3 regions of the Geothrix edaphica genome follow, and region 1 is predicted to be linked to each of the others. Evidence: riboswitches for the same ligand, from Rfam matches in the RefSeq annotation. Region 1 holds a riboswitch; each other region holds the start of a gene.
What was found. Region 1 has a riboswitch for S-adenosylmethionine ahead of QSJ30_RS08505 (trans-sulfuration enzyme family protein). Riboswitches for the same ligand answer to the same signal wherever they lie in the genome.

Region 1 (9,710 bases):
AAGGATGGGACTCCGTTCTGGGTGCAGTTGACGTCCGCACCTCCTGATGCCGTACCAGGGGTGGGTAGTGAGCCTGCGTGCCGAGTGGTGGTCAGCGACATCACGGAGCGGAGAAGGATTCAGGAGGAAAACGCCAAGCTCCAGGCCCAGCTTCACCCCACCAAAAAGGCCCCGAGGAAGGCCACAGGCAAGTTGTGAAGGCGTTTCAGGCAGGGAAGGGGATGCGACCGAAATCCATTTCTGGAGAGAAGAAGGCCCAACCTGCCAGGGTTGCGGGCCTGGTGCCGATCCAGAATGACCCGCAATCCTTTCCCATCGTGGGGATCGGGGCTTCAGCGGGCGGCCTGGAGGCCCTGGACGAATTCCTGAAGCACCTGCCGGCCGACAATCCGCTGGCCCTGGTGGTGATCCAGCATCTCGCCCCGACCCAGCCGGGGATGATGGTGGAGCTGCTCCAGCGGTCCACCCAGAGGAAAGTCCTGCAGGCCCTGGACCGCCAGGCTGTGAAACCCGGCCACATCTATGTCATACCGCCCGGCATGGATCTCTCCATCCTGAGAGGCAAGCTCTTCCTTTTCCCGCCTTCGGAGCCCCATGGACGGCGGCTTCCCATTGATTTCTTCTTCCAGTCCCTGGCCCAGGACCGGACCGTGGGCGCGGTGGGAATCATCTTTTCCGGCATGGGCTCCGATGGGCTGCGCGGGGCGAAGGCCATCAAGGAGAACGGCGGAATCGTCCTCGCCCAGGAACCGGCGTCCGCCCGCTACGACGGCATGCCGGGCAGTGTGGTCAAGGAGGGTCTCGCGGACCTGGTGTCGGCACCGGCCCAGCTTGCGGTGGACCTGATCCGGCTCCTGGAGGGGAAGCTGAGACACCCACACCAGGAACCATTCATTTCCGAACAGGAGCGGAGTTCGTTTGAAAGGATCTGCATCCTGCTGCGGGGCCGCACGGGCCACGATTTCTCACTATACAAGAAGAGCACGATCTACCGGCGGATCGAGCGGCGGATGGGAATCCATGCCATCGATTCCATCTCCGCCTATGTGCGGTTCCTTGAGGGGAACCCGCCGGAGTCGGACATCCTGTTCAAGGAACTGCTCATCGGCGTGACCAGCTTTTTCCGGGATCCGGAGTCCTGGAAACAGCTGGCCGAAGAAGTGCTCCCGGCGCTGATCGCCTCCCGCCCCGAGGGTGGGGTGCTGCGGGCCTGGGTGGCAGGCTGCTCCACGGGGGAGGAAGCCTGTTCCCTGGCCATCACCTTCATGGAGGCCCTGGAGAAGCTGCGTCCGCGGGCGCCCGTCACGCTCCAGGTCTTTGCCACCGACCTGGACCGGGATGCCGTCGAGAAGGGCCGGCAGGGATTCTACGCGCCTGCCGCCATGGCCGGGCTCTCGGACGAGCGGCGGGCGGCGTGGTTCACTCCGGACGAGAACGGATTCCGCCTCCGGAAGGAGATCCGGGAGATGCTGGTGTTCGCCACCCAGGACGTCATCCAGGATCCGCCCTTCATCCGCCTGGATCTGCTTCTCTGCCGGAACCTGTTGATCTACCTCTCCTCCGATCTTCAGAAGCGCGTCCTCCCCCTTTTCCACTACAGCCTGAACCCCGACGGCTGCCTGTTCCTGGGGAGTGCCGAGAGCATCGGCCCCTTCACGGACTTGTTCGTCCCCCTTCCGGGCAAGGCCAGGCTCTTCCACCGGAAGGCGAATTCCCAGACACCCGGGTTTGCCCCGTTCCCCATCACCCCTCCCCTCCCCAGGGAGAGCATTCGCGAGGCCACTGTGCCAAAGACCTCGGTCAATCTCCAGTCCCTTGCAGACCAGGTTCTGCTGCAGCGGTTCGCCCCTCCGGCGGTGCTGTCGTCCGAGGCTGGCGACATCCTCTACATCAGCGGCAAGACCGGCAAGTACCTGGAACCAGCCATGGGGAAAGCGAACTGGAACCTCTTCGCCATGGCCAGGGAGGGACTGCGCGCTGACCTCGGAATGGCGTTCCGCAAGGCCCTGAGCCAGACCGAGCCGGTGGTTGTCCGGGGGCTTCGAGTGGGCGGCAATGGCGGCACCCAGATCGTGGATCTGACGGTCCAGGCCCTGCAGGCCCCTGAAGCGCTGAAGGGCACCGTGATGACGGTCTTCTCGGACCAGCCCGCCGCTCCGCCAGTCAAGTCTTCGAAGGCCGGAAAGAACCTTCCCTCAGATCTGGCCCGGCTGGCGGAGCTGGAGGCGGAGCTGAAGTCAGCCCTGGAGGAACTCCAGAGCAACCGGGAGGAGATGCAGACCTCCCAGGAGGAACTGAAGGCCACCAACGAGGAGCTGCAGTCCACCAACGAGGAGCTGCAGTCCACCAACGAGGAGCTGACCACCTCCAAAGAGGAGCTCCAGTCGCTGAACGAGGAGCTTCAGACGGTGAACGCCGAGCAGCAGTCCAAGGTCGAGGAGCTGTCGGCGACCAACAACGACATGAAGAACCTCCTGGATGCCACGGATATCGCCACGCTCTTCCTGGACGAGCATCTGCATGTCCGCCGCTTCACCAAGGGCGCGACCCGGATCTTCAAGCTCATTCAAAGCGATGTGGGACGGCCGATCACAGACATCGTCAGCAATCTCGACTATCCGGATCTGGAGCGGGACGCCACCGAGGTCCTTCGAACCCTGGTGTTCAGCGAGAGGGAAGTGTCCGCCCAGCAAGGCACAGCCTGGTTCTCGACCCGGATCCTGCCCTATCGGACCATCCAGAATGCCATTGGCGGGGTGGTCGTCACGTTCACGGAGATCACCCGCGCCAAGGCCCTTGAAGCCGAGCTCAGGACGGAAGTCTCGGGCAAGCCCCGGGGAAGGGCACCGCGGCCTAAGACCTGAGTGGGACCATCGGTGGGGAAAGGTCACATCCTGGTCGGCACAAGGTTTCAGCCTTGGCCGCTCGACTCCTTCACTTCGCGGGCGATCCGAAGGATGGTCCCGGCGATATCCTCGGGGGACTGGACGAAATCCACGAAGCCGGTGGCGATGGCGCTCTCGGGCATGTCGGGCTGCAAGGCCGTGTCGAGCCTCTGCGCGATCGTGATGCCTCCGACCTCCTTGATGCCGCGAAGCGCCGCAGCGCCATCCCCGTCGTAGCCGGAGACGATGACTGCGATCAGCTTGCCCTCCCAGTGTTCGGCCAGGGAACGCAGGAAGACCGTGATGACATCGGGCCAGCCCCTGGGCTTCGATATCGGCTTCAAGTGGAAGTTGCCACCAAGCACGTGCAGGTCCCGCTGTTCGGGAATGATGAACACCCGGTTGGGCCGGATGAGCAGATGATCCGTGATCAGCTGGACGGGCATCGCTGTGCAGCCCGGCAGGATCTCGTGGAGCTGGGTGGCGAAGGTCCTTACATGATTGACGATGACGATGGCGACACCCATGTCGCCCGGCAGATGGCGCAACAGCCTGGTATAGGCGTCGAGACCGCCTGCGGAACCGCCGACGCAGACGATGGGGAAATCCCTGGCGGTACCGGCGACGTCCATGGCTCCCCACCCGCAACCTGGCGATTCAAGGATAGTGGGGTAGTCCGGGCGCGGGAACGTCGGAATTCGGCATGCAGCGGGACGGCCCCTCCGGCCGGAATGGCTGCATGCTTGGGGGGGGGCGCCCGGAAGGCCGCTCCACCCCAGCCCAGGAGGCAGCCATGGACATCCCCGAGAAAATGACCCAGGTCCTGGCCAAGGATGGTGTGGTCGCGATCGCCACCCTCGGCCAGGACGGGCCGCATATGGTCAACACGTGGAACAGCTATATCCGCGTGATGGAGGATGGGCGGCTCCTGATCCCTGCGGGCGGCATGCAGCGCACGGAGGCCAATCTGGCCTTCAATGACCACGTGCTCGTCACCCTGGGGAGTTCCAAGGTGGCCGGCCTGCAAGGCACCGGAACCGGCTTCCTGATCAAAGGCAGGGCGGCCTTCATCACGTCGGGACCTGACTTCGAGATGCTCAAGGCCAGGTTCGCCTGGGCCCGGGCGACCTTGGCGATCACCCCGGAGTCCATCACCCAGACGCTCTGAGGGCCCTTCCTGGGCGAAGGTCCCGGCCGATCACGAATTCGCCAACTCCTCGAGGCGCGCCTTGGCCTGCCGTTTCCCCAGGCTTCTCACGGCGGCAATGGCCGCCAGCTGGGCCTGGCGGGGCTTCGATTTCTCCGCTTCCCAGTTGTAGACGGTCTGGGCGGAGACGTTCAGGAGGGCGCCCATCTCGGCGGCGGACAGCCCCAGCTTGTGCCGTTTGCTCGCCAGCCCCTTGGCGCTGAATCTCGTGCGGGTGGCTCCTTCCCCGTCTGCCTGGGGTGCCACCCGTCCCGGTGCTTTCTTCTCCAGACGGGCCACCTGCTTCTCCAGGGAAGCCACCTTCCGCTTCAACGTCGAGAGGTCGGACCGGTACTGGGCAGCGGCCTTCTTGAGGCCTTCCGTTTCAGCCCGCAATTCCTTGCGGGCCAACCGCACGATTTCCACCTTCAGAATGGAAGCAATATTCGGCATCTGGATTCTCCCCCGGGGAGCGTTCGCTTCCGGTTCCCCATGGCCATGTTAGGTCATGTGGATAGGTGCTTTTAAGCCCGACCATGGGAAAACACGCGAAATCCGAAAAAGGTCGTCACATCTTTACGGATGCCAGCACCCCACAGGCTGACGACCTGGCCAGCCCTGGAATCCGGACCACCGGAAGGGGATGGGCATGGACGACTGTTTCCGGGGCCGCGCGGCGGCCCCTGCCGCGGGTGTGCCCGCAGGAGGATTTCATGATCACGAAACTCATTGGTGCCGCCACCCTCTTCGCGGCCGGCTCCCTGGTGGCGGGGGGTTCCACCGCCGTCGCGGCCACGCCCGTGGGCAGCTTCGGCTCGGAGGCGGCCCTGTCCCAGGCCGGGGACTGCGGCTCCAAGGACGCCAAGCCCGACGCGAAGGACAAGGCGAAGACCAAGGACGCGAAGGACGCCAAGGGCAAGGCGAAGGAAGGCGGCTGCGGCGGCGGCGGTGGCTGCGGCAGCGCGGACATGAAGAAGGACAAGAAGGACAAGAAAGAGGGCAGCTGCGGCAAGGACAAGAAGGAAGAGAAGAAGTAGGCAGGAGGCCCCCATGGCACTGGGCCGTTTCATGGGCGTGGGCCTGGGCCTCCGCCGCCCCCATCTGGAGGCGGTGGTGGCCCGGCCGGCCCACGGCGTGCCCTTCTGGGAGACCTGCCCCGAGAACGTGGTCGGGGATGGCGGGCGCCCCCACCGGGACGCCTGCGCCATCCTCGACCGCGACCCCGTCCTCACCCACGGCCTGGCCATCTCCGTGGGCGGCTTCGATCCCTGGGACGGGGACTACCTGCGGGATCTGGGGCGCTTCCTCGTCCGCACGGGGACGCCCTGGCACTCCGAGCACCTCTGCTTCACCAGCGTGGACGGCAGCTGCCTCCACGAGCTGCTGCCCATCCCCTTCACGCGGGAGGCCGTCCGCCACACGGTGGCGCGGGCCCGGGACCTCCAGGCCCGCCTGCCCGTGCCACTCCTCCTGGAGAACATCACCTACTACGCCGAGCTGGGCCGGGCCGAGATGGACGAGGCCGCCTTCATCACCGAGGTGCTGGAGGGGGCCGACGTGGGCTGGCTGCTCGACGTGAACAACGTCTACGTGAATGCCCTCAACTTCGGCTTCGACCCCAAGGCCTGGCTGGCGCGCATGCCCCTGGACCGCGTGGCCCAGTTGCACATCGCGGGTCACAAGCGCTTCGGGGCGCTCACCGTGGATACCCACGGCGCTGACGTCATCGACCCCGTCATCGAGCTGATGCAGTGGACCCTGGCCCGCCTGGGGCGTCCCGTGCCCGTGCTGCTCGAACGCGACAACCACATCCCGGACCTGGAGGACCTGCTGGCGGAGCGGTCCCGCCTCCAGGCCGCCTACGATGAGGTCCTGGCGGTGCCGGTGGGAGGCGGCCATGGCTGAGGCCTTGGCCCTCCAGCGGGCCCTGGCGGCCCTGATACTCGATCCGGAAGGGGCCACCTTCGAGGAGGATCCCGCCAGATTCGCCCGGAGCCACGGGCTGCCCGAGGCGGACGCCCAGAGCTTCCGGCAGTTCAGCGGAGGCCTGGCCGCCTACCGCGAGCTGGCCCGCCTGAGCCTGCTGGACCCCATCGAGGCCATGTTCCCCATCACCAGGGCCCTGCTTGAGCGGGAGGACGCCTGGGAGCCCTGCATCGAGGCCTTCCTCCAGGCGCGCTGCGTGGCCAGCCGGCACTACCGGGACATCGCCCCGGCCTTCCTGGGCTGGCTGGCGGAGACGGGCTGGGGCCAGGCCACCTGGCCCTACCTCCTGGAACTGGCTCACGCCGAGATCCTGGAAGTGCTGGTGGCGCGGTTTCCGGAGACTGATCCTCCTCCGGGGCTCCATCCCGATCCTGGGCCACAGGATCGCCTCGTGCTCCATCCGGCCACCCAGGTGGTGTCGTACCGCCACGCGGTCCACCAGGTGAGCGAAGCCCAGCCCGTGCCCGAGGCATGCCCCACCCACCTGCTGGCCCACCGGGATGCTGAGGGGCAGGCGCAGCTCATGGACCTGACCCCGGCCGCCGCGGCCTTGCTGACCCGGGCCCAGACGGAGAGCCTGGCCGAAGCCATGGCGGCCCTGGGGCTGACGGGCCTGCCTGCCACCTTGAGCCTGCTGAGGGAGTTGCGGGACCGGGGCGCCCTCGCCGGGTTCTTGGCCGCCTCCTGATCCGGTGCATCAGGGGCGCTCCTTCCCGTAGACTCGGAGGCTGGAGGTGTCATGACCCGCAGATGCTCCACCTTGGCTGCGCTGCTGCTCGCGCTGCCGCTGGCCACCCAGACCCTGGCCGCCCAGACCGCTGCCCCCGCCAAGAAACGGGCTCAACGCCCCAAAAAGAAAGCGCCTGCCATGATCACGACCCTGACCGGCCTCCAGTACCTCGACACCCAGGTCGGCACGGGGGCCTCGCCCCAGCCCGGCCAGCGCTGCTCGGTCCACTACACGGGCTGGCTCTCGGACCACGGGAAGAAGGGCAAGAAGTTCGACAGCTCCGTGGATCGCGGCGAGCCGCTGGTCTTTCCCGTCGGCGTGGGCCGCGTCATCAAGGGCTGGGACGAGGGGCTGCTGACCATGAAGGTGGGCGGCAAGCGCACCCTCGTCATCCCGGCGGCCCTGGGCTACGGCGCCCGCGGCGCGGGCGGCGAGATCCCGCCCAACGCCGAGCTGATCTTCGATGTGGAGCTGCTGGGGATCCAGTAGCGATCAGTCAAAGGCCAGGGCCTGGGCCAGGTCGGCGCGCAGGTCCTGCACGTCCTCCAGGCCCACGGAGAGCCGGATGAGGTCGTCGGTGATGCCGGCCCGGCGGCGGGCTTCCGGCGTCATGGAGGCGTGGGTCATGGAGGCGGGATGCGCCACCAGCGATTCCACGCCCCCCAGGCTCTCGGCCAGCGTGAACCAGCGCAGCTTCCGGAGCACGTGGTTCAGCCGCTCGGCGCCGCCCTCCGCCAGCTCGAAGCTGAGCATGGCGCCGAAGCCCCGCTGCTGCCGCTTCGCGAGCTCGTGCTGCGGATGGCCGGGCAGGCCCGGGAAGTGGACCTTGCCCACGGCGGGATGGGCGGCCAGGAACTCCGCCAGCACCTGGGCCGTGGCCTCGTGCTGGCGCATGCGCAGGGGCAGGGTCTTCAGGCCGCGCAGCACCAGGAAGCAGTCGTGGGGCGCTTGCGAGGTGCCCAGCAGGTTGTTCCCGCTCTGGATCTGCTGGGTGAGGGCCAGGCGGCCGGGCCCCGCCACCACGGCGCCGCCCACCACGTCGCTGTGGCCGTTGAGGTACTTGGTCGTGGAGTGGATGACGAGGTCGGCGCCGAGGTCGAAGGGGCGCTGGAGGTAGGGCGACAGGAACGTGTTGTCCACGGCCACCAGGCAGTCCGGCTGGCGGTGGCCCAGCTCCGCCACGGCGGCGATGTCCGTGAGCCGCAGCAGGGGATTCGAGGGGGTCTCGATCCAGATCATGCGCGTGTTGGGCCGGAGGGCCGCCTCGACCGCCGGGAGGTCCGCCAGGTCCAGGTAGGTGACCTCCAGGCCGTAGAAGCGCTGGGCATGCTCCAGCAGGCGGAAGGTGCCTCCGTAGCAGTCCACGGTGGAGATGAGGTGGCTGCCATGGGGCAGCAGGTTGAGAGCCACGAGAATGGCACTCATGCCCGTGCTGGTGCAGGTGGCGCCATGGCCGCCCTCCAGCAGGGCGAGGGCCTCCTCCAGGGCCGCCCGGGTGGGGTTGCCGCTGCGGGTGTAGTCGTAGCCCGCGTTGGTGCAGATGTCCTTGAAGGCGAAGGTGGATGAGAGGTACAGCGGGGGCATGACCGATCCGTAGGCCGGGTCGGGCTGCACGCCCGCATGCACACACTGGGTGGCCGGGCCCGCGCCCGGCACCAGCTCCGGCCGGCGGCTCCACCCGGCCCGGCTCTCCCGGGCCGGGGGCTGGATGCTGAAGTGGTAGGCCGGGTTGCCCGGCACGTTGGTATCGAGGTACTGCTCGCTCATGAAAGCCTCCTGGAAGGGAGGACCTCCGTCGTTCCATTGCGATCCAAAAACAGAGAAGGGGCCCGATGACTCGGGCCCCTTCGCATGTCAGCTTCTGACACGTCAGCATCTCTCCGCAATCGCTTGCGGCAGGAATTGGCACCTTGCTTTCGCAGGTTGCCAAGGTTTCACAGGGCCCGTCCCTCCACCTTTCTGGATATCGCGTGATGAAACTGGCAAAGATCCTGTGTTCCAACAGTATCTGACGGGCCGGGCCCCCTGCCAAGGGGATTCAGATGACGTAGTCGGAACCCTGGGGGCGGTCGAGGAGGTACCGGGTCAGGTCCAGGTACTGCCGGGCGCCGGTCACGGCCTCGGCCAGATCCAGGAACTCGTCTTCGGTGTGAGCCACCCGGATGGAGCCTGGGCCGGTCATCACCACGAACCGGCTCCGGGCCAGGTTGCGCAGGGTGGGAGCGTCCGAGCCGAAGGGCACGGGGGCCGTGGGGAACCCCTCCAGGCGGGGGAACACCTCGGGGCCGCGCTCGAATAGGACATCCACTTCGCCCACCTCCGGCCGCAGCCGCTGCACGTCCTGCACGAAGGTGCTCCCCGCCACCGTCCGGGCGAACAGGCGGGTCTCGGCCTCGTCCGGCACGACGTTGATGGCCCGGCCCGTCTTCAGCGTGCCGAGGTTCCAGACTTCGGGTCCGAGGACGGGATCCACGCGCCCGGGGAGCCGGCGCAGATCGCTGATCCAGTCGAACATGGGGAAGGCGGCGTTGAGGCCCTCCTCGGGTGTGCCGCTGTGGGCGGCCCTCCCGCGGCAGCGCAGGCAGAGGTGGGCGGAGCCGCGCTGGCCCGTGGCCAGCACATTGCCGGTGGGCTCGCCGTTGATGACGCCGAGCAGGTCTGGGAGGGTCCGCTTCAGGTCCAGGGCGATCCGGGCGCCGAGGCTGTCCGTCTCCTCGCCCACCACGCCTAGGAAGGCGAGGTCCCGGCGGCCCTCGGCCAGCAGCAGGCGGATCGTCTCCATCATCGTGGCCAGGATGCCCTTGGCGTCGCAGGTGCCGCGTCCCCAGAGGCGGCCGGCCTCCCGCCGGGGGGGCAGGTAGGGCGGCACGGTGTCGAGGTGGGTGCTGAAGAGCAGCTTGGGGTCGCCCCAGGTGGCCAGCAG
Region 2 (9,710 bases), on a different contig from region 1:
TCCCGGCCCGGGCCCATGAGCGGCGGCTGGAAGTGGCCGATGGCCATGGTGGCTGGCGGCCCTTCTACGTCAAGGGCATGAACCTCGGCGCGGCCCTGCCCGGCAAGTATCCCAGCGAGTTCCCCGACCGGGCCACCTACGACGGCTGGCTGCGGGAGATGGCCGAAGCGGGCATCAACACCGTCCGCGTCTACACCATCCACCCGCCCGCGTTCTACGAGGCCCTGCACGCCTACAACCTCGCCGCCCGGAAACCTCTATGGCTCATCCACGGCGTCTGGACCGAGCTGCCCCCCCGCCACGATTTCCTGGACCCGGGCTGGCTCGCCGCGTGGCACCGGGAGATGCAGGAGGTGGCCGAGGTGCTCCACGGCCGGGCCCGCATCCCCGTGCGCCCGGGACATGCCGATGGCGTCTACGGAGCGGATGTCAGCCCCTGGACCCTGGCCGTCATCCTGGGCCGCGAGTGGGAATCCTCCAGCGTGGTGGCCTTCAACCGCCGGCATCCGGGAGATTCGGACTGGTCCGGCCGCTTCGTCACCCTGCGGGGCGGCCATGCCATGGAACAGTTCCTGGCCCGGAGCATGGACCGCTTCCTGGCCCTCGAGTGGGACCGGTTCCACGCCCAGCGGCCCATCGCCTTCACCAACTGGCCCACCCTGGACCCCCTCTTCCACATCACGGAGCCCACGGAGCAGGAGGAGCGGGCCCTCCGCCAGAAGCTGGGCCTGCCGGTCGAGAAGATCAACGCCGAACCCGAGGATGAGGATGCGGTCGGCCTGGATATGGAGAAGTTCGCCGGGACGCCCGAGCTCCTGGCGGGCCTGTTCGCCAGCTACCACGCCTATCCGTACTATCCAGACTTCATGAACCTGGATCCCGGCTACGCCCAGGCCAGGGACCACCTGGGGCCCAGCCACTATGCCGGGTACCTCGCCGACCTGGTGAAGCACCATGCCCGCCACCCCGTGCTCATCGCGGAGTTCGGGGTTCCTTCTTCCCGTGTGGTCGCCCACTGGCAGGCCCAGGGCCTGACCCACGGCGGCCAGAGCGAACGGGAGCAGGGCGAGCAGGATGCCCGGCTCCAGCGCAACATCTACGAGGCGGGCTGCGCAGGGGGCGTGCTGTTCGCCTGGATCGACGAATGGTTCAAGAAGAACTGGCTGACCCTGCCCTTTGAACTTCCTTCCGATCGGAAGCCCCTCTGGTACAACGTCCTGGATGCGGAGGAGAACTACGGGCTCATCGCCTACCGTCCAGGCACGAAAGGGCCCACCGTCCTCATCGACGGCAAGGCCGAGGACTGGGCCCGGGTTCCCGTCTACCTGGAAGGCGACGGCCTCACTTTGAAGGTGGTGGCGGACGAGGGCTGGCTCCACCTGGCCCTGTTCCTTCCGGCCCCCGTGGACTTCTCGAAGCAGGCCTTCCTGGTGGGCATCGACACCCTGGACCCCGACCGGGGCGACCACCGGCTGCCCTGGACCCCGGACCTCCGCAGCGAGGCGGGACTGGAGTTCGCGGTCCTGTTCCAGGGCCCGGGCCGCACCGGCGTGTTCGTCGACGCACCCTACGCCGTTCCCGAGTACCGGCCCATGCCCCAGCAGCGCTACCGGAGCCTCGCCAACGACGAGGGCCGCTTCGTCCTGGCCACCGCGAAGAGCAACCATCCGCGGATGGGCCGCGATGGCGCGCGGTTCCCGGGCCACAGCACCGAGATCGGCTGGCTCCGCCAGGGCACCCAGGACCGCGCGGACCCGGCCTTCGATTCCCGGGCCGAGTGGCAGGTGGGCCGGAGCCCGGATGGCCGGGGCTTCCTCGAGGCCCGGATCCCCTGGGCGCTGCTGCATGTCACGGACCCCAGCAGCCGCTCAGTCCTCGACGATCCGGAGGCGAAGCCCCCCAGCCCCCTGGCGACGACCATCACTCCGGGGTTCAGATTCGTGCTGGCGGTCCTGGATGCCGACAAACCGCTGGGGGAGGGAAAGAGCACCGTCCGCCTGACCCTGCCCGCCACCAGCCGGGGGCGCATTCCCCTGCCGCCGCTCTTCAGCTGGGCCACCTGGGCCCAGCCGACCTTCCACCGCTTCCGCAAGCAGTCCTACACGATCTACCAGAAGGCCCTGGCCGACACCCCCGACGAACCGAGGATGCCCCGATGATCCACCCCGCACCGCCCGCCCTGCAGGAACCCGCGCCGACGCCGGATGCCGCCACCCTCCTAAGGCAGGCCCGGGACCTGCGCTCGCAGAAGCGGCTGCCCGAGGCCGTGGCGGTCTACACGCGCATGCTGGAGCTGTGGAAGGACCACCCGGACGCGCTCCTGGAGCGGGCCCGGACGCTGAGCTGGATGAAGCGGTTCGACGAGGCCATCCGCGACCTCAAGCGGCACCGGGAGGTCCATCCGGAGCTCGCGGCGGAATCCGAGCCCGTCCTGGCGCGGGTGACCGCCTGGTCCCGGCAGTTCAAGGAAGCCATCCGGATCCTCCAGCCCTACGTGGCCCGGGGGGACCGCCAGGCCACCCTGGATACCGCCACCTACCTGAGCTGGGACGGTCAGCTGAACCGGAGCCTAGCCCTGACCGGCGCCTGGCTGAAGGCGCACCCCGCGGACCGGGACTTCCTCATCAACCGCGGGCGGGTGCTGGGCTGGCGCGGACGGCACGACCAGGCCCGGCGCACCTACCAGGAGGTCCTCCTCCAGAGTCCGGGGGACCGGGAGGCGAGGCTGGGCCTCGCCCAGCTCGATCTCTGGGCGGGCGATCCCGAGGCGGCGGACCAGCGCCTGGCCGGCCTCGGCCCCGAAGACGCCAGGACCCCCGAGGCCGAGCTCCTGCGCGCCCAGATCGACCAGCGCATGGGCCGCCTTCGCCAGGCCCGGACCCGGACCGAAGCGCAGCTGGGCAACCCGGACATCCGCGAGGACGCCCAGTCCCGGCTGCGCGGCCTCGTGGATGCCCAGGGGCCCTGGATCGAGCTCTCCCAGATCCGCACGGACTCCAACGAGGGCCTGCGCGCCCAGGCCCAGCGGGTGGATGCGGCAGTCCCGTTCTTCGACGGGAGCCTGCGGCTGGGCGGCGCCTTCGATCTGCTCAGCCAGAGTGGAGGGACCGAGCGGAAACCCCGGGAATGGTCACTGGGGATCAGCCATCCCCTGGGCTCCCGCCTCCGGGCCTCGGCCCAGGTGGGCCGGGTGGATGACGTGGGCGGCGAGCCGGCCAGCTTCCACAACCTCTCCCTGGGACTGCGCGCCGCCCCGGGCCTGACCCTGGTCCTGTCGCACAGCGCCGCGCCGAACCTGGCCACGCCCCTGGCCGTGGACCTCCGCACCTACACCCGGACCTGGACCCTGGGGGGGAACTGGGTCTTCAACCAGACCCTCGACCACGTGGGCCTGTCCCTGGACCGCGCCTTCCTCTCCGCCGGCGCCGCGCGGACGGGCCTCCGCCTCGAGGCTGGACAACGGTTCCCCGTCGAGGGGGGGGAGTGGCGCGCGGGGCTGTCGAGCCGCCTCATCGACCAGGACCGGAGCCTCCGGCTCGGGTTCTTCAATCCCGAGCGGTACCGGTACTACGGCGCCACCGCCGGCGCCTCGGCGAGGCGGGAGGAGCGCTGGGAACTCGCCCTCGACGCCTGGGGCGGGAGGCAGACGGTGAACCAGGCCTCCAGCCAGTTCACCTGGGGGTACACCGTGGCCGCGACCTGGACGCCCGGAGGCTCGGCCGCCTCCCTCTTCGCCTCCTGGGACCAGAGCGTGGCGGGACTTCCCATCTCGGATCCCCTCGATCCCAGCAGCTATCGGGATCACACCCTCCGCTTCGGGATCCGGATCCGTGGAAATCGCTGGATTTGGTAGAAATGCGATAGACTTTTTCCGATGACCCGACATTGGCCGGAACAGACGACAGTCCTGGTGGTCGAAGACGACCCTGCGACTGCCAAGATCATCCAGGTCCGCCTGGAGATGGAGGGGCTGAAGGTCCTCGTAGCCGGAAATGGCATGGAGGCCCTCGATGTTCTCCAGCGGGAGAAGGTCGATCTGATCTCCACCGACCTGATGATGCCGGCCATGAACGGCTTCCGTCTGGTCCAGGAAGTCCGGGACCTCCCACCCCCGAAGGGCCGCATCCCCATCCTGCTCCTCTCCAGCAACCACAGCGAGCAGGACATGGTGCGATGCCTCGCCGCCGGCGCGGACGACTACATGGCCAAGCCGATCTCCGTCCAGGTGATGGTGGAGCGGCTGTGGCGGCTCTTCGAACGATCCCACCGCGCGGGGTGATCTATCTTCCCCATCCACCTGCCCCACAGCACGCTGCTGCCGATCCTCCACTGGGCGACCCTCGGTCTGGTCAGTCTGGTCGCAGCCCTGGTGGTCGTGGGCGTCATCATGCAGTACCTCAAGGACCGGCGGAACCGGTATCGCATCGCCCGTTACCAGGCCTGGGAGGGCCAGCTCACGGACTACCTCTTCAAGAGGGGCTATGAGCGCGACGGCTTCGGGCAGGTCGCCTGGTCCGACCGGTGGCTGTTCCGGGATTTCCTTGCGCGCTACCAGTCCACGATCGCGGGACAGGAATCCGAGCTGCTGCGGGAGCTCTACCTGAGCATGGGCATCCACACCTCCCTGCCCGGGCGCCTGCAGGACCGCGACCCCAAGATCCGGGCCCAGGCGGCGAAGGAGATCGCCGTCTTCCGCCTGGACGAGCCGGCGGAGCACGCGCCGCCACCCGTGACGGAGCGGCCCTGGCGCTGGAAGCCCGGCGTCCGCATGGAGGGCTACCTCGATCAGGTGCTGCCCCTCCTCGATGATCCCGTCCCCTTCGTCGCCCACACGGCGGCTCTGACCCTGACCCGCAGCCGGAGCCTGAAGTACGCCGAGCCCGTGCTGGCCTGGGTCATGCGCGAGGAGCTCTACCAGCGGGAGCGGCTGCTCCGGGTGCTCGAAGGCTTCGGCCCCACCCTGCTGCCCTGGATGAAGGAGAACCTGGAGTCCCCGAACCAGAACCCCGAGCCCTGGATCCTCTACGCCCTCCTGGCGGGCTCCCACCGGCACCGGGAATCCCTGCCGCGCCTGCTGTGGCTGCTGGAGGTTCCGAACGTGGACCTGCGCGCCTCGGTGCTCAAGGCCCTCATCATCCTCGCGGATCCGGCGGTGTACCCGAAGGTGCGCAGCTTCGCCTCTAGCCCCGCCTGGGAGATCCGGACCCAGGTCGCCCGGGCCCTGGGCGTGCTGGGGGGCCCCTCCGCCGTTCCCGACCTGCTGCCCCTGATGGCCGATCCCGTGTACGAAGTGCGCCGGAACGCCGCCCAGAGCCTCGTGGACCTCGGCCACTCTGGCGTCTCGGCCCTGACCTGGCTGGCGAACGATCCCGCCGCCGACCGCTTCGCCCGCGACATCGCCCGGGAGCGGCTCGAGTGGGCGGATGAACGGGGGCACATGTGACCTTGCGGGCCTTCCTCACCGCCACCGTCGAGTGGAGCATCCTCAGCTACTTCCTGGCCACCAACCTGACGCACCTGGCCCTGATCCTCCGCGCCTTCTTCTCCATCCGGAACTACCTGGATGCCGTCGGGATTGACCGCCTGGACACGGCCTTCGAGACCAGCCACTACAAGCCCATCACCCTGATCTGCCCCGTCTACAACGAAGAGGCCGGGGTCGTGGCGAGCATCAACAGCCTCATCAGCCTCCGCTATCCCGAGTTCCAGGTCGTGGTGGTGAGCGACGGCAGCACGGACGCCACCCTGGAGCGCCTGGTCAAGGCCTTCAAGCTCCAGCCCAGCCAGCGGGTCCTGCGCCAGCTCCTGCCCACCAGGGAGGTCCGCGGCATCTACGAAAGCGCCTACGTGCCCAACCTGGTGGTGGTGGACAAGGCCAACGGTGGGAAGGCCGACGCCCTGAACTGCGGCATCAACCTCGCCCGCTACCCGCTGGTCTGCTGCATGGACGGGGACAGCCTCCTGGAGAACGACGCGCTCCTGCGCATCGCCCGGCCCTTCATGGACCGGCCGGACATGGTGGCCTCCGGTGGCGTGGTCCGCCCCCTGAACGGCTGCAAGGTCACGCCCATGGGCATCCGTGGCATCTTCCTGCCCGACTCCTGGCTGGCCCGCTTCCAGATCGTGGAATACCTGCGGGCCTTCCTCTTCACCCGCGTGGGCCTCGCCTCCCTGGACAGCATGTTCATCGTCAGCGGCGCCTTCGGCGTCTTCCGCAAGGACCTGGTCGTGACGGCGGGAGGCTTCGAGACCTCCACCATCGGCGAGGACTTCGAGCTCGTCGTGCGCCTGCACCGCTGCCTGCGCGAGGAGAAGCGCCCCCATCACATCACCCTGGTGCCCGACCCCGTGTGCTGGACCGAGGTGCCCGAGGATTTCCGCGGCCTCGGCCGCCAGAGGAACCGCTGGCAGCGGGGCCTCCTGGAGACCCTCTGGCGGCACCGCCACATGTGCTTCAACCCCAAGTACGGCCGCATCGGGCTCTTCTCCATGCCCTACTTCATCTTCTTCGAGGCCCTGGCGCCCATCATCGAGGTCAGCGGGTACCTGCTGTTCGCGGTAGCCATCCTGACCGGCTCCGTCGGCGGCACCTTCGCCCTCCTGTTCTTCTACGTCGCCCTGCTGCTCGGCGTGCTGAACTCCGTGGTGGCCGTGGTGCTGCAGGAGATCAGCGGCCACCGCTACCAGGGCCTCAAGGCCCTGGTCCTGCTGCTCGTGGGGGCCGTGGCGGAGAACTTCGGCTACCGGCAGCTCACGGTCTGGTGGCGCCTGAAGGGCACCTACGACTGGATCCGCGGCAAGAACACCTGGGGCCATATGAAGCGCCAGGGCCTCACCACGCACCCGGCTCCGGAGGAACCGCCCCAGGCTTGACGGATGACCGTGGTCAGACCATCCTGGTTCCTCGATCTTTGGCAGTCCCATGAGTGTCTGATGACGTCCGGCCGCCTCGCGATGAAGCCAGCCGGGATGCACCGCAAGGAAGGGCCCGCAGGGCAACGTGGTTCGTTGTTCAAGGGACCTGACACGGCGGGGCGCCCGGCTGGCTTCATCCCTCCGGGCGAGGGGTGGCGGGCGTCGCGATGCCGCGTCACGCTCGTCGCGCGTAGTACCCGCTACGCTTCGACTCGCCTTCCTCGCCTCGCTCGCCCGGCACGCCTCGCGCGAGGCAGCCGGTCGTCATCAGACACTCAATAGCGCTATCCAGAAAGGTGGAGGGAAAGGCCCTGTGAAACCTTGGCAACCTGCGACAGCAAGGTGCCAACTCCTGCCCCCGGCGTGTCCGGGGGGAAGATACCGAACGACTCAGACTGACCCGAGACCCCCTGGATACCGTTATCGGACTGTCGCCCCCAGGCGCATCCATGACCCCTTCCACCTTCCAGCGGGCCCTCGACGAGGGCGAGTGCTTCCTCTTCGACGGAAGCACGGCCACGGCCCTGCATGACCGCGGGATCACCCTCCAGCGCAGCTTCGAGGAGTGCAACCTCAAGGCGCCGGACCTGCTGCTGGCCATCCACGGCGAGTTCCTGGCCGCCGGCGCCCAGGTGCTCACCACCAACACCTGGGGCGCCAACCGCCTGAAGCTGGCGGCCCGGGGACTGGAGGGTCAGCTCGACGCCATCAACCGGGAGGGCGTGGCCCTCGCGAAGCAGGCCATCGCCCAGCAGGGCAGCCGCGCCTGGGTGGCGGGCTGCATCGGGCCCCTGGGCGTCCGCATCGAACCCTGGGGACCCACCTCCTTCGAGGAGGCCCGCGCCCTCTTCCGCGAGCAGGCCGAAGCGCTGGCCGGCGCCGGCGCGGACCTGATCGTGCTGGAGGCCTTCGAGGATCTGAACGAGATCCACCAGGCCATCCTCGCCGCGAGGGAGGTCGGAAGCCTGCCCGTCGCGGCCCTCATGACCACCAACGATGATGGCCAGGCCCTGTTCGGGGCGGAGCCCGAGTGGTTCATCAAACAGCTCGATACCTGGGGCGCCGATCTGGTGGGCCTCATCGGTGGCAACGGCCCCGCGCCCCAGCTGCGCCTGCTGGAGCGTCTGAAGGCCGTCACCGCCAGGCCCATCGTCCTCCAGCCCAACCCCGGCCTGCCCCATCAGGTGGACGGTCGCCTCATCTATGGGGCCAGCCCCGAGTACCTGGGCGGCTTCGCGGCCCGCGCTCTCGCCGCGGGCGCCCGCGCTGTGGGCGGCTGCAGCGGCACGACGCCCGCCCACATCCGCGCCATGCGCGGGGCCTTCCGCCAGGAGCGGGCCTTCGTGCAGGGGGGTGGCGGCTTCGAGCTGAAGCCCCACGAGCAGCCCCAGCCCGAGGTGCCCTTCGCCTACCGCAGTCGCTTCAGCCTCAAGCTGGCCCAGGGCGAGTTCGTCCACACCGTGGAGCTGGTGCCGCCCAAGGGCATGGAGTACGACAAGCTCGTGGCCAAGACCCGCCAGTGCCGCGCCCTGGGCGTGGACGCCATCAATGTGCCCGACGGCCCCCGCGCCATGGCCCGCATGTCCGCCCTGGCCACGGCTCTCATCATCGAGCAGCAGGTGGGGCTGGAGACCATCCTCCACTACGCCTGCCGGGACCGGAACCTGCTGGGCATGCAGAGCGATCTGCTGGGCGCCGCGGGCCTGGGCCTGCGCAACATCCTCGCCGTCACCGGCGACCCGCCGAAGCTGGGGCCCTACCCCCAGGCCACAGCCGTCTTCGATGTGGACGCCATCGGCCTCGTGAACATGCTCAAGCGCCTGAACACCGGCCTCGACCTGGGCGGTGCCGGCATCGGCAAGCCCACCTCCTTCAGCGTGGGCGTGGGCGCCAACCCCGTGGCACCGGACCTGGAGCGGGAGAAGGCTCGCTTCCGCTACAAGGTGGAGGCCGGCGCCCAGTGGGCCATCACCCAGCCCGTCTTCGACGCCGAAAGCCTCTTCCGCTTCCTCGACTTCACCGAGTCCCTGGACGGCAGGGGCGGCCTGCCCATCATCGCCGGCATCTGGCCCCTCAAGAGCCTGCGCAACGCGGAGTTCATGGCCAACGAGGTGCCCGGTGTCTTCATGCCGCCAGCCCTTCTGGCCCGCATGGCGAAGTGGTCAAGCGCCGAGGACCAGATCAAGGAGGGCCTCGCCATCGCCCAGGAGATCATCGAGACCATCCGCCCCCGCATCCGCGGCCTCCAGCTGTCGGCCCCCTTCGGCCAGGTGGAGCTTGTCGCGCCGCTGCTGCCCAAGCGGGAGGACACATGAGCGTGAAGGTCCACTTCCTCCTCGAAGACCTGCTGGTGGAAGCCCCCGCGGGGACCTCATTGCAGCGCATCGCGGACGCCGCGGGCGCCGACATCACCTTCGGCTGCCGCACGGGCTCCTGCGGCACTTGCCGCGTGCGCGTCGCGGAGGGGCTGCACCACTGTAGCGATCCGAACCCGGAGGAGCGCGACTTCCTGCAGGGCCTGGACGCCCCTTCCGACCAGCGCCTCGCCTGCCAGGTGGTCGTCCACGGCGATGTCGCCATCGACTACCTCGGGCTCTGACATGACGACCCTCGACACGCTCCTCCACGACAAGGTGCTGCTGCTGGATGGGGGCATGGGGACGCAGATCTTCGCCCGCACGCCCACCGTGGAGGACTACGGCGGCGCGGCGCTGGAGGGCTGCGTGGACCTGCTCACGGAGCGGCGGCCCCAGTGGATCCGCGAGATTCACGAGAGCTATTTCAAGGCCGGTGCC
Region 3 (9,710 bases), on a different contig from region 1:
TGGTCCTGGACGGAGCCGAAGCCCCTGCCCGTCAAAGAAGGGGAAAGCTGGAAGCTCCTGGGGGCCTGGGAAGACAGTCTCCTGTTCCTCCAGGTGAGCCGGGACGCCAAGGCCAAGCCCCGGTCAGCCTCGTCCCCCAAGGGCGGGGCCGTCTCCCAGTGCCTGGTCCGGGTGGACCTGCTGACTGGGGAAACCACACGGCTCCTGGAGGTGCAGGTCGGCAGCGATGCGCGCATGACCGCCGCGTTTTCCCGCGATGCCTTCTACCTGTTCACCGCCACGGGAAAGACCATCCGGGTGCAGGTGGGCACGGAACCCTGGTCCGTGGACCTGCTCCACGCCAATATTTGGGGCGAGGCCGGCGTCACCCTGTGCAAGGACACGGGGGAGTTCCAGAATCCTTCCCTGTTCGGCCAGGCCTTTCTCGATGGGGACGGATCCATCCTGGTCCCGGCCCAGGTGTTTCTGCCCCTGGACCGCGCGGACATCGACTTGGCCTGGTCCCAGCTCCCCCAGCTCCGGAAGGCGGAGCTCATCCAGTCCGGCTTCTGGCCGGTGCCGGCCGACAAGGAGGTCGGCTGGAAGGACGATGTGCGCTTCCTGAGGTTCGATCCCGCAACCGCCCGATTCACCCAGGTGGACCGTTCCCGGTTCGAGCATCTGGTGGTGGAAGAGGAGAAGCCTTTCACGATCCGCCGGTTCCAGGGGCTCGAACCCACCCAGGCCCTCACCTCCGAAGGAGGCAGGATCCAGCCGCTGGAGCAGGCCTTGAGAGCGGCGGAATCCGGGCCGGTACCCAAGGCCAAGCGCGCCACGACAACCGATCCCGCGCCCAGGCCCGGGGCATTCCGGTGAAGCGGCACGATCCAGCTGCCCTGAGTGCAGTGCCTGCCGACATCAGGCCTGCGGCTTGGTGACGAGGTAGGGCCCCAGGGCCAGGTGGCGCAGCCCGGACCGGCGCATGACGTCCATGGCGTCGGCTGGCGACGAAACGATGGGCTCGCCGTGGATGTTGAATGAGGTGTTGAGGAGCGCCCCCCGGCCGGTGCGTTCCCGGAATCGCTCGAGGATGCGGTGGTAGCCGGGATTCTGCTCCCGGGTCACCACCTGGGGCCGGATGGTCCCGTCCTCCGGATGGCAGGCCGCCTTGACCTCGGCCGTGTTCCGGGAATCGAAGGCGAGGATCATGTAGGGCGCCGCGAAACCCTTGGGGTTGTGGATGTACCGGTCGGCGCACTCGGCCAGCACGGAGGGCGCGAAGGGCATCCAGAAGTCCCGGCACTTGATGGCGTTGTTCACGGTCCGGACCACATCGGGCCGGGTGGGATCCGCCAGGATGGATCGGTTGCCCAGGGCCCGGGCGCCGAACTCCTCCCGGCCATGGACGCGGGCCACGATCTCCCCCCGGCTGAGGAGATCGGCGATCTCGGCTTCGAGGTCCGGCGGCGTGGAGACCTCCCATCCCGCCTCCCGGGCCTCCCGGGCGGCCCGGTCGTAGTCGCCTGGCGCGGGTTCCGGGCCGAGGTAGAGGGACTCCAGGGGCTCGATCAGGTCCGCCTTCCCCTGGTCCGCCAGGAAGGCCCAGGCGGCGCCCAGGGCGTTGGTCTCGTCCCCGCAGGAGGGGAACACCCGGAGGTCGTCCACCTCGGGCAGCTCACCAATGGCCTTGTTGAGCTTGACGTTCATGAAGACGCCGCCGGAGAGCCGGAGCTTCCGCTGGCCGGTCCGCCTCAGCCAGTCCCGGACCCACTCGGTGATGAACTCTTCCGTGAACGCCTGGAGGCCCGCGCAGATATGGTCGAACCGGGTGAACTCCAGCCGCCTGCGCCAGAACTCATAGGCGAAGCTGGGATTGGGGGTGCCGGCGGCCCGGCGCCAGGTGCCGTCGGCATGCTCGAAGGAGCTGCGGAACAGGCGCTTGGCCTGGTCGACCCGGTCGCCGCTGGCGTAGGGCGCCATGCCCATGAGCTTGTACTCGTGCTCCATGGGCACCATCCCCATGAGGGCGGTGATGACCTCCCACAGGTTGCCGATGGAGTGCTCTTCGCGGACGGTCGCGATGCGCTCCAGCTTCCCTCCGGGCCTGGGCAGGGACACGGTGGCGCAGAGGGAGTCCCCGGCCCCATCGAGGGTGATCACGAGGGCCTGCTCGTCGATCCCGCAGCCCAGGTGGGCCGTGGCGGCGTGGCAGCGGTGGTGCTCGATGGTGGAGACCTTCCGCCGCTCGACGCCATGGGACATCAACCGCTCGATCTGCCGTTCGCGGCGCCAGCGGTGGACCAAGCGGCGGACCGGCGTCTTCTCCAGCAGTTCCTTCATCCGTCCGTCCAGCCGCGAGGCAGCCTTGTAGCTGCGGATCCGGCTCGCGGCCTCGTTGACCCCGGGGGCGGTGTCGGCGTAGGAGCCGTAGCCGCCGAAGACATAGGCATCGACATCCTGCCATCGCAGCCCCTGGCTTTCGAGGAGCCGCCCGATCGCCTGCTCCGGAAACCCGCGCCGGTTCTTCACCCGCGTGGGGCGCTCTTCCTGCAGGGCCCCGATCAGCCGTCCATCCTGGAGGAGCGCGGCAGAGGCGGTGTGGCTCGCGTTGATTCCGCAGATCAGCATGCTGGATCCCTGGTGGGCAGAGGTTCTGCGGGAAGGGTGCAGTGTGCGCGTGGGATGACCCGTCGAAAGGTCTAAGTGGCGGTTCGACTATCAGATTTTATTCGTTTTTATTTATGCATATTCATATTTTTTCTAATCACATCCTTGTGATGAATGCGTTTTATAAAAGGCCAGATCACGGCAGACCCGGTATCCCACTGCGGTAGCTCCCGGCCGGAGCCGCCGCACGATTCCCGTGACAACAGGGGTTGCATCTCCCGACCCGTGGCGATACCTTTCTTCACCGGCCCTTCGGGGCCGTTCTCTTACGAGATCCTTGCCAGTTCCATAGCGAGTTATCCAGAAAGGTGGAGGGACGGGCCCTGTGAAACCTTGGCAACCTGCGAAAGCAAGGTGCCAATTCCTGCCGCGATTGAGCAATCAAGCGCGGAGAGATGTCGAGCTGTGTCGAGCTGACGCAATCATCGAAGGGGCCCGAGCAATCGGGCCCCTTTTGCTTTTCCTGGACTTGCTTGGACAGACGAGGCCTCGGCCTTCCCATCCCATTTCCAGGAGCCACCATGAGCACCACCACCCCCCGCTTCGAAACCATCGCCCTCCACGGGGGCCACAGCCCGGACTCGGACACGAAGAGCCGGGCCGTGCCCATCTACCAGACCACCAGCTACGTGTTCGACAGCACGGAGCACGGCGCGGCCCTCTTCAACCTGGAGGTGCCGGGGAACATCTACACCCGGATCATGAACCCCACCACGGCCGTGCTGGAGCAGCGCGTGGCCCAGCTGGAGGGCGGCATCGGGGCCCTGGCCACGGCCTCGGGCCAGGCGGCCATCACCCTCGCGCTCACCACCCTGCTGCGGGGCGGCGACCACGTGGTGGCTGGCAACAACCTCTACGGGGGCACTTACAACCTGCTGAGCCACACCCTGCCGCGGGCGGGCATCACCACCACCTTCGTGGATTCCACCAAGCCCGAGGCCTTCCGCGCCGCCCTCCGGCCCGAGACCCGCGCCATCTACATCGAAGCCGTGGGGAATCCCAAGCTGGACGTGCCCGACTTCGAGGCCATCGCCGCCATCGCCCACGCCGCGGGGATTCCGCTCATCGTGGACAACACCCTGCCCAGCCCCTACCTGCTGAATCCCTTCAAGGTCGGGGCGGACATCGTGGTGCACAGCGCCACCAAGTATCTCGGGGGCCACGGCACCTCCGTGGCGGGCCTCATCGTGGACGGCGGCACCTTCGACTGGAAGAGCGGCAAGTTCCCCGAGTTCACCGAGCCCTTCGCCGCCTATCACGGCGCCATCCTGGCAGACCTCGCCGGCCCCGCGGCCTTCATCACCAAGGCCCGCATCGAGGGTCTGCGCGACACCGGCGCGGCCCTGAGCCCCTTCAACGCCTTCCTCATCCTCCAGGGCATCGAGACCCTGCACCTGCGCCTGGAGCGCCACGGCGCCAACGCCCTGGCCCTGGCCCAGTGGCTTTCGACGCATCCCAAGGTGGCCTGGGTGAACTACCCCGGCCTGCCCACCAGCCCGAACCATGCCGCCGCCGCCCGGTACTTCCGCAAGGGCGCGGGCTTCGGCGGCATCCTCACCTTTGGCCTCAAGTCCACAGCATCGGGGGGTGGGCTGAAGGCCGGCGGGGCCGTCATCGACGCCGTGCAGCTCTTCTCGCGCCTGGCCAACCTGGGCGACGCCAAGAGCCTCATCATCCATCCCGCCAGCACCACGCACGCGCAGCTGTCCGCGGAGGAGCGCGTGGCCACCGGCGTCACCGACGACCTGATCCGCCTCTCCGTGGGCCTCGAGCACATCGACGACCTCATCGGGGACCTGGACCAGGCGCTGGCGAAAGCGTAGGCCCCGGCCATGCCCGTCAAGGTCCCCGCATCCCTCCCGGCCCGCGGCACCCTCGAAGCGGAAAACGTGTTCCTGATGGAGGAGCCCCGCGCCCTCCAGCAGGACATCCGCCCCCTCCGCATCGCGATCCTGAACCTGATGCCCACCAAGATCGCCACGGAGACGCAGCTCCTGCGCCTGCTGGGGAACACCCCCCTGCAGGTGGAGGTCACGCTGCTCCACACAGCCTCCCACGAAGCGAAGAACACACCGGCGGAGCATCTGCTGGAGCACTATGTGTCCTTCGCGGAGGTGCGCGATCAGACCTTCGACGGGCTCATCGTCACCGGCGCCCCCGTGGAGACGTTGCCCTTCGAGGCCGTGGACTACTGGCCGGAGCTGGCGGAGCTGCTGGACTGGGCGCGGACGAACGTCTTCTCCAGCCTCTTCATCTGCTGGGGCGCCCAGGCGGCCCTCCACCGCTACTACGGGGTCCCCAAGCATCCCCTGGCGGAGAAGCTGTTCGGCGTCTTCCCCCACCGGACGCTGGCGCGCCACGAGCGCATCGTGCAGGGCTTCGATGATGTGTTCTTCGCGCCCCACTCCCGCCACACGGAGACCCGCCGGGAGGACATCCTGGCGGAGCCGCGGCTGGAGCTGCTCGCCGAATCCGACGAAGCGGGGGTCTACCTGATCCAGTCCGCGGACCGCCGTCAGGTCTTCGTGACGGGGCACTCGGAGTACGATCCGGGCACCCTCCAGGGCGAGTACGCGCGGGACCTCGGCAAGGGCCTGCCCATCGGCATCCCGAAGAACTACTTCCCCGGCGACGACCCCACCCGCGAGCCCCTGGTCCGCTGGCGGGGCCACGCCAACCTGCTCTTCGCCAACTGGCTGAACTACTTCGTCTACCAGGAGGCCCCCTTCGACCTGGGCCTCCTCCCCGTGGAAGGGAGGCAGGCATGAGCCTGAAGGTCCTCAAGTTCGGCGGCAGCTCCGTGGGCAGCGCCGAGGCCCTCCGCCGCGCGGCGGCCATCGTGAAGGACGAGCTTCCCTCGGGCGGCCTCGTGGTGGTATCGGCCCTGCGCGGCACCACGGATCGTATCCTCGACGCCTGCGCCGCCGCCGGCGCAGGCCGCGTCTCCGAAGCCCAGGCCCACCTGGCCGCGCTCCGCGACCGGCATCGGGGGACGGCCGCCGGCCTGGGGCTGCTGGACACCGTCGCGGCCGAGTGGGAGCCCCTGTTCGACCGGCTGGACCAGCTGCTCACGGGGATGGCCATGCTGGGCGAGGCCACCTCCCGGGGTCGGGACTCCGCCCTGGCCGTGGGCGAGACGCTGTCGGCGCACCTGGCGGCGGCCTGCTTCGGCGGGACCTTCCGGGAGGTCCGCGAGGTGATGCGGACCGATGCCCGCTTCGGCAAGGCCCGGCCCCAGCTCGCGGATCTGCGCGCGGCCGCCGCCCCCTGGCGCGAGGCGCTGGCGGCCGGCGCCCTGTGGATCACCCAGGGCTTCCTGGGCGCCACGGCCGAGGGCCTCACCACCACCCTGGGCCGGGGCGGTTCCGACACCAGCGCCACGCTGCTGGGCGAGGCCCTCGCGGCGGACGAGGTGCAGATCTGGACCGACGTGGACGGCGTGCTGACGGCGGATCCCAGCCTGGTGCCCGAGGCCCGGCCCATCCCCCAGATGAGCCTGGGCGAGGCGGAGGCGCTCAGCGCCTTCGGCGCCAAGGTGCTCCACGCGGACTCTCTCGCCCCCGGGGGCCGGGCGGGCTTCCGGCTCGTGGTGGCCAACACCTTGCGGCCGAGCGCCTCCCGCACGGAGATCCTGCCGGTGCCCCCGCGCCGCGAGCCGGGGGCCGTCACCTCCGTGGCCTACAAGGAGGGCCTCAGCCTCCTGCGCTTCCCGGCCTCGGAGGGCCTGGAGCCACCCCTGGAAGCCGCCCGGCGCCTGGAGGAGGCCGGGGCCCTGCGCTTCGGCCTGGTCTCCAGCCCCGCCGGCACGCTGCTGGCGGTGCGACCGGACACACCGGCCGCCGCCAAAGTCATGGAGACCCTGGCCGCTTCAGGACCGGAGCTGGAGACCGGCTGGGCCGTGGTGGCCCTGGTGGGCGAGGGCCTGCGGGCCGATCCTCTGGCGGCCCTGCGCCACCTGGCCGCCCTGGGGCAGGAACCCGTGGGCGGCCTCCTCACCGGCAGCAGCACGGTCTCCATCGCCTTCCTCGTGCCCGAGTCCCGGCTGGGCGACCTCATCCCGCGCCTGCACGAGCGGTGCGTGGACGGGCCCCGGCCTTCCCGGTCTGCGGGGCGCCAGAAGGCCGGCTGATCTGGACTCAGCCCTGGCGCAACAGCCAGGCGGTGAGGCGGTGGTGGAAATCCTCGGGGTGGTCCAGGTCCGTGGGACGCAGGCGGGCCGGATGGGCGGGATCCCCCAGCAGCAGGGGGGCCGCGTCCACCAGGTTGGGCAGGCGGTGGCCATCGGGCAGGGACCAGAGGGCCCCACGGCCCTCGCCCTCCCGCAACTGCGACGCCTGACGCCGGTCGCCCTGTGTCTCGAAGACCATCTCTTTCCCCTGTGAAATCTAAAAGATAGGCCTGCCGACCCCCTGCGCCACCGGCCCGGCCCCAGGGTGCAGGTTTCGTGACTTCCTGCACCCGGACCTCGGGTGCCCGGGGGGGATGGAAGGCCCGGCGGGTCCCTCCTGCAGGCGAAGATCGGACAGGGTCTCAAACACCGCCACTCCTGAGATCGACCTGGATTTTTCAGGGACTGGCCCCTGACCCCGCCCTCCGGATGGACGTACCTTTCCGGTACGCGGATGCATCCCCCGCGAGAACAGGCGGAACGCCATGAAATCCCTCACGGAATGCCCGAGCAGCACCCTGGAGTGGCGGAGGGGAGCCACCCGCCCCCTGGGCTTCGACCTGCGGACCGACGAAGGTGTCTTCGCCACCCTCGTCTTCCTGGATGACGAGAACATCCTGGCCCGCGCGGAGACCGCCGAGGGGACCTGGACCCTCAAGCACCTGGGCGTCATGAACCCGGTGGTGACCCTGCGCGAGGAGGGTGGGAAGGCGAACCTGGCCACCTTCCATCCCCACACCTTCCGGCACGGGAAGCTGGAATTCCAGGACGGTGCGGTCTTCGACTGGACCTGGCACCCCGGGCCGGGGCCCGGCGGCACCTTCGCCGATCAGGAAGGCACCCCCCTGGTCCGCCTCCATGCCCGCATCGGCAGGGATCTCACCTCCCCTCCGGGCATCGAGCATGGCGATGTGGAACTGAACTCGGCGCACTCGGCGCGCTTCCGCCACGCCATCCTGGCGGCCTTCGGATGGTATCTGATCCTCTTCGACCACCTGAAGGAACGGGACGTCGTGGCGGCGGAGACCGCGCTCAGGTTGTAGATCTCAGCTTAGGAACTTCTTCAGCAGGTCCATGCCCATGCCGCCTTCCGGCAGGCTGCCCTGGGGGCTCAGCTTGTCCACCACCTGGGGCAGGAGATCCGCCAGCCCCGAGGCGGCCTGGTCGTGGGAGACGCCCAGCTGGCCGGCCAGCTGCTGCAGCTGGTCCGAGCCCAGAGCCGCCTGCACGTGCTCGGGGCTGATGGGCTGGTTCGCGCCCGTGCCGATCCAAGAGGCCACCTGGTCGCCCAGCCCCTTCTCCTGAAACTGGCCCAGCAGGCCCTGAAGGCCCCCGGGGTGATTCTGAATGAGGCCCATGACCGCGCCCATGAGCGGGTTGCCGCCCTGTGCCTGGCCGCCCTGTCCGAGCAGACCGCCTACCATGTCCAGCAGACCCATGACATCCTCCTCAGGAAGTGGAGCCCCAGGGTCAACCCGGACGGCCGTCGAGGCAAGGACCATTGCAAATAATTTCGGAACTGCCCGGAATCCATTGACCCTGGTTCCGGACCGGGCGTAGGGTGGACCACCATCTCTCCATCCATCAGGGGGTTCCCATGCTCCACCTCATCTGGACCTGCATCATCGGCCTCATCGCCGGTGCCGTGGCCAAGCTCCTCATGCCCGGCAAGGACCCGGGCGGGTGGATCATCACCATGGTCCTCGGCATCGCGGGCTCGTTCCTCGGCACCTGGATCGGGCGGGCCGTGGGCCACTATCAGGAAGGCCAGGGGGCCGGCTTCCTCATGTCCGTGGTGGGCGCGGTGATCCTGCTGGGCATCTACCACCTCTACAAGCGGTTCTCGGCCTGATGGGCCCAGCGCAGACCCTGGCGGCCATCCTCGGCCTGTCCACCGTCTCCGGCATCAACCTCTACCTCACGGTGCTCCTAGTGGGTGCGGGGCAGCGCTATGGCTGGATCCACGGCCTGCCGTCGGATCTCGCCATCCTGAGCCACCCCGTGGTGCTGGGGGTCGCGGCCCTGCTGTTCCTGCTGGAGTTCCTGGCGGACAAGGTGCCCTTCATCACCCCCATCTGGGACGGGCTCCACACCTTCATCCGGCCCATCGGCGGCGCCCTGCTGGCCCTGGGCGCCGCGGGCGAGCTGCACCCCGTGGCCAAGGTGCTGGCCCTGCTGGCGGGCGGCACCATCGCCCTGGGCACGCACGGCAGCAAGATGGGCGTGCGGCTCCTGGCCCATACGGCCCCCGAACCTGCCAGCCACAGCGTCCTCAGCGTGGCCGAGGACCTGGGCGTGGCGGCCCTGCTGGCCCTGGCCTACAGCCATCCCGCCATCGCCCTGCCCGTGATCGGCATGGTGCTGGTGGCCACGGCCCTCCTGCTGCCCCTGCTGCTGCGGGCCCTGGCCTTCGTGCTCACGGGCTTCCGCGGCGCCCTGCGCTCCCTGGTGGGACGCGGCACCCGCGACGAGGTCCCCCTCTGGGCGGAACTGAAGGCCCTGGAGCTGGCGCCCACGCGCCCCGCGGAGGTTCTGCCCTGCTTCGCCCGCCGCGTGAAGGGCCTGCCGCGGTTCCACGGGGCCTTCCTCGTCCAGGCGGGCGGGAGCTGGCACCTGGTCTACCGGCGCTGGTTCCGCACCCGCAGCCTCAGTTTCGACGCGGCGCCGGGCCCCGTCCGCACCTTCCCGGGCCTCCTGTGGGACACCGCCGTGTTCCTCCGGGACGGCAAGCCCCAGATCCTGCTGACGGGACGGGACTGGCGCCACGCGCTTCCCCCCGTCCCGGCCACCCCCTGAGCCTCCCGCCCCGCAAATGGTCCCGATCTTCACAAGTCGGGTCGACGCGTGGCGATCTTGCGGGACTACACTTGGCGTCCCACCCCAACCCCTTCCCAAG

Region 2: it holds a riboswitch for S-adenosylmethionine, as region 1 does, so the genes downstream of both, QSJ30_RS00770 (bifunctional homocysteine S-methyltransferase/methylenetetrahydrofolate reductase) here and QSJ30_RS08505 (trans-sulfuration enzyme family protein) in region 1, are expected to answer to the same signal.
Region 3: it holds a riboswitch for S-adenosylmethionine, as region 1 does, so the genes downstream of both, QSJ30_RS00745 (O-acetylhomoserine aminocarboxypropyltransferase/cysteine synthase family protein) here and QSJ30_RS08505 (trans-sulfuration enzyme family protein) in region 1, are expected to answer to the same signal.

Annotation. Positions count from the first base shown of each region.
Region 1 is NZ_BSDC01000002.1:144,401-154,110, reverse strand. Features, by position in the region: gene QSJ30_RS08550 (PAS domain-containing protein) at 1-198, shown strand, start outside; gene QSJ30_RS08545 (chemotaxis protein CheB) at 222-2,864, shown strand; gene QSJ30_RS08540 (chemotaxis protein CheB) at 2,912-3,517, opposite strand; gene QSJ30_RS08535 (pyridoxamine 5'-phosphate oxidase family protein) at 3,679-4,053, shown strand; gene QSJ30_RS08530 (helix-turn-helix domain-containing protein) at 4,084-4,488, opposite strand; gene QSJ30_RS08525 (hypothetical protein) at 4,785-5,108, shown strand; gene QSJ30_RS08520 (MbnB/TglH/ChrH family RiPP precursor modification enzyme) at 5,122-5,976, shown strand; gene QSJ30_RS08515 (HvfC family peptide modification chaperone) at 5,969-6,745, shown strand; gene QSJ30_RS08510 (FKBP-type peptidyl-prolyl cis-trans isomerase) at 6,797-7,276, shown strand; gene QSJ30_RS08505 (trans-sulfuration enzyme family protein) at 7,280-8,554, opposite strand; SAM riboswitch class I at 8,657-8,757, opposite strand; gene QSJ30_RS08500 (M20 family metallopeptidase) at 8,826-9,710, opposite strand, start outside.
Region 2 is NZ_BSDC01000001.1:165,197-174,906, reverse strand. Features, by position in the region: gene QSJ30_RS00795 (hypothetical protein) at 1-2,159, shown strand, start outside; gene QSJ30_RS00790 (tetratricopeptide repeat protein) at 2,156-3,853, shown strand; gene QSJ30_RS00785 (response regulator transcription factor) at 3,911-4,279, shown strand; gene QSJ30_RS00780 (HEAT repeat domain-containing protein) at 4,370-5,443, shown strand; gene QSJ30_RS00775 (glycosyltransferase family 2 protein) at 5,440-6,873, shown strand; SAM riboswitch class I at 7,197-7,300, shown strand; gene QSJ30_RS00770 (bifunctional homocysteine S-methyltransferase/methylenetetrahydrofolate reductase) at 7,365-9,230, shown strand; gene QSJ30_RS00765 (2Fe-2S iron-sulfur cluster-binding protein) at 9,227-9,514, shown strand; gene metH (methionine synthase) at 9,516-9,710, shown strand, end outside.
Region 3 is NZ_BSDC01000001.1:151,895-161,604, reverse strand. Features, by position in the region: gene QSJ30_RS00755 (hypothetical protein) at 1-855, shown strand, start outside; gene QSJ30_RS00750 (carbamoyltransferase C-terminal domain-containing protein) at 898-2,607, opposite strand; SAM riboswitch class I at 2,940-3,048, shown strand; gene QSJ30_RS00745 (O-acetylhomoserine aminocarboxypropyltransferase/cysteine synthase family protein) at 3,168-4,469, shown strand; gene metA (homoserine O-acetyltransferase MetA) at 4,479-5,414, shown strand; gene QSJ30_RS00735 (aspartate kinase) at 5,411-6,775, shown strand; gene QSJ30_RS00730 (hypothetical protein) at 6,783-7,013, opposite strand; gene QSJ30_RS00725 (hypothetical protein) at 7,300-7,857, shown strand; gene QSJ30_RS00720 (YidB family protein) at 7,861-8,316, opposite strand; gene QSJ30_RS00715 (GlsB/YeaQ/YmgE family stress response membrane protein) at 8,412-8,666, shown strand; gene QSJ30_RS00710 (DUF4126 domain-containing protein) at 8,666-9,610, shown strand.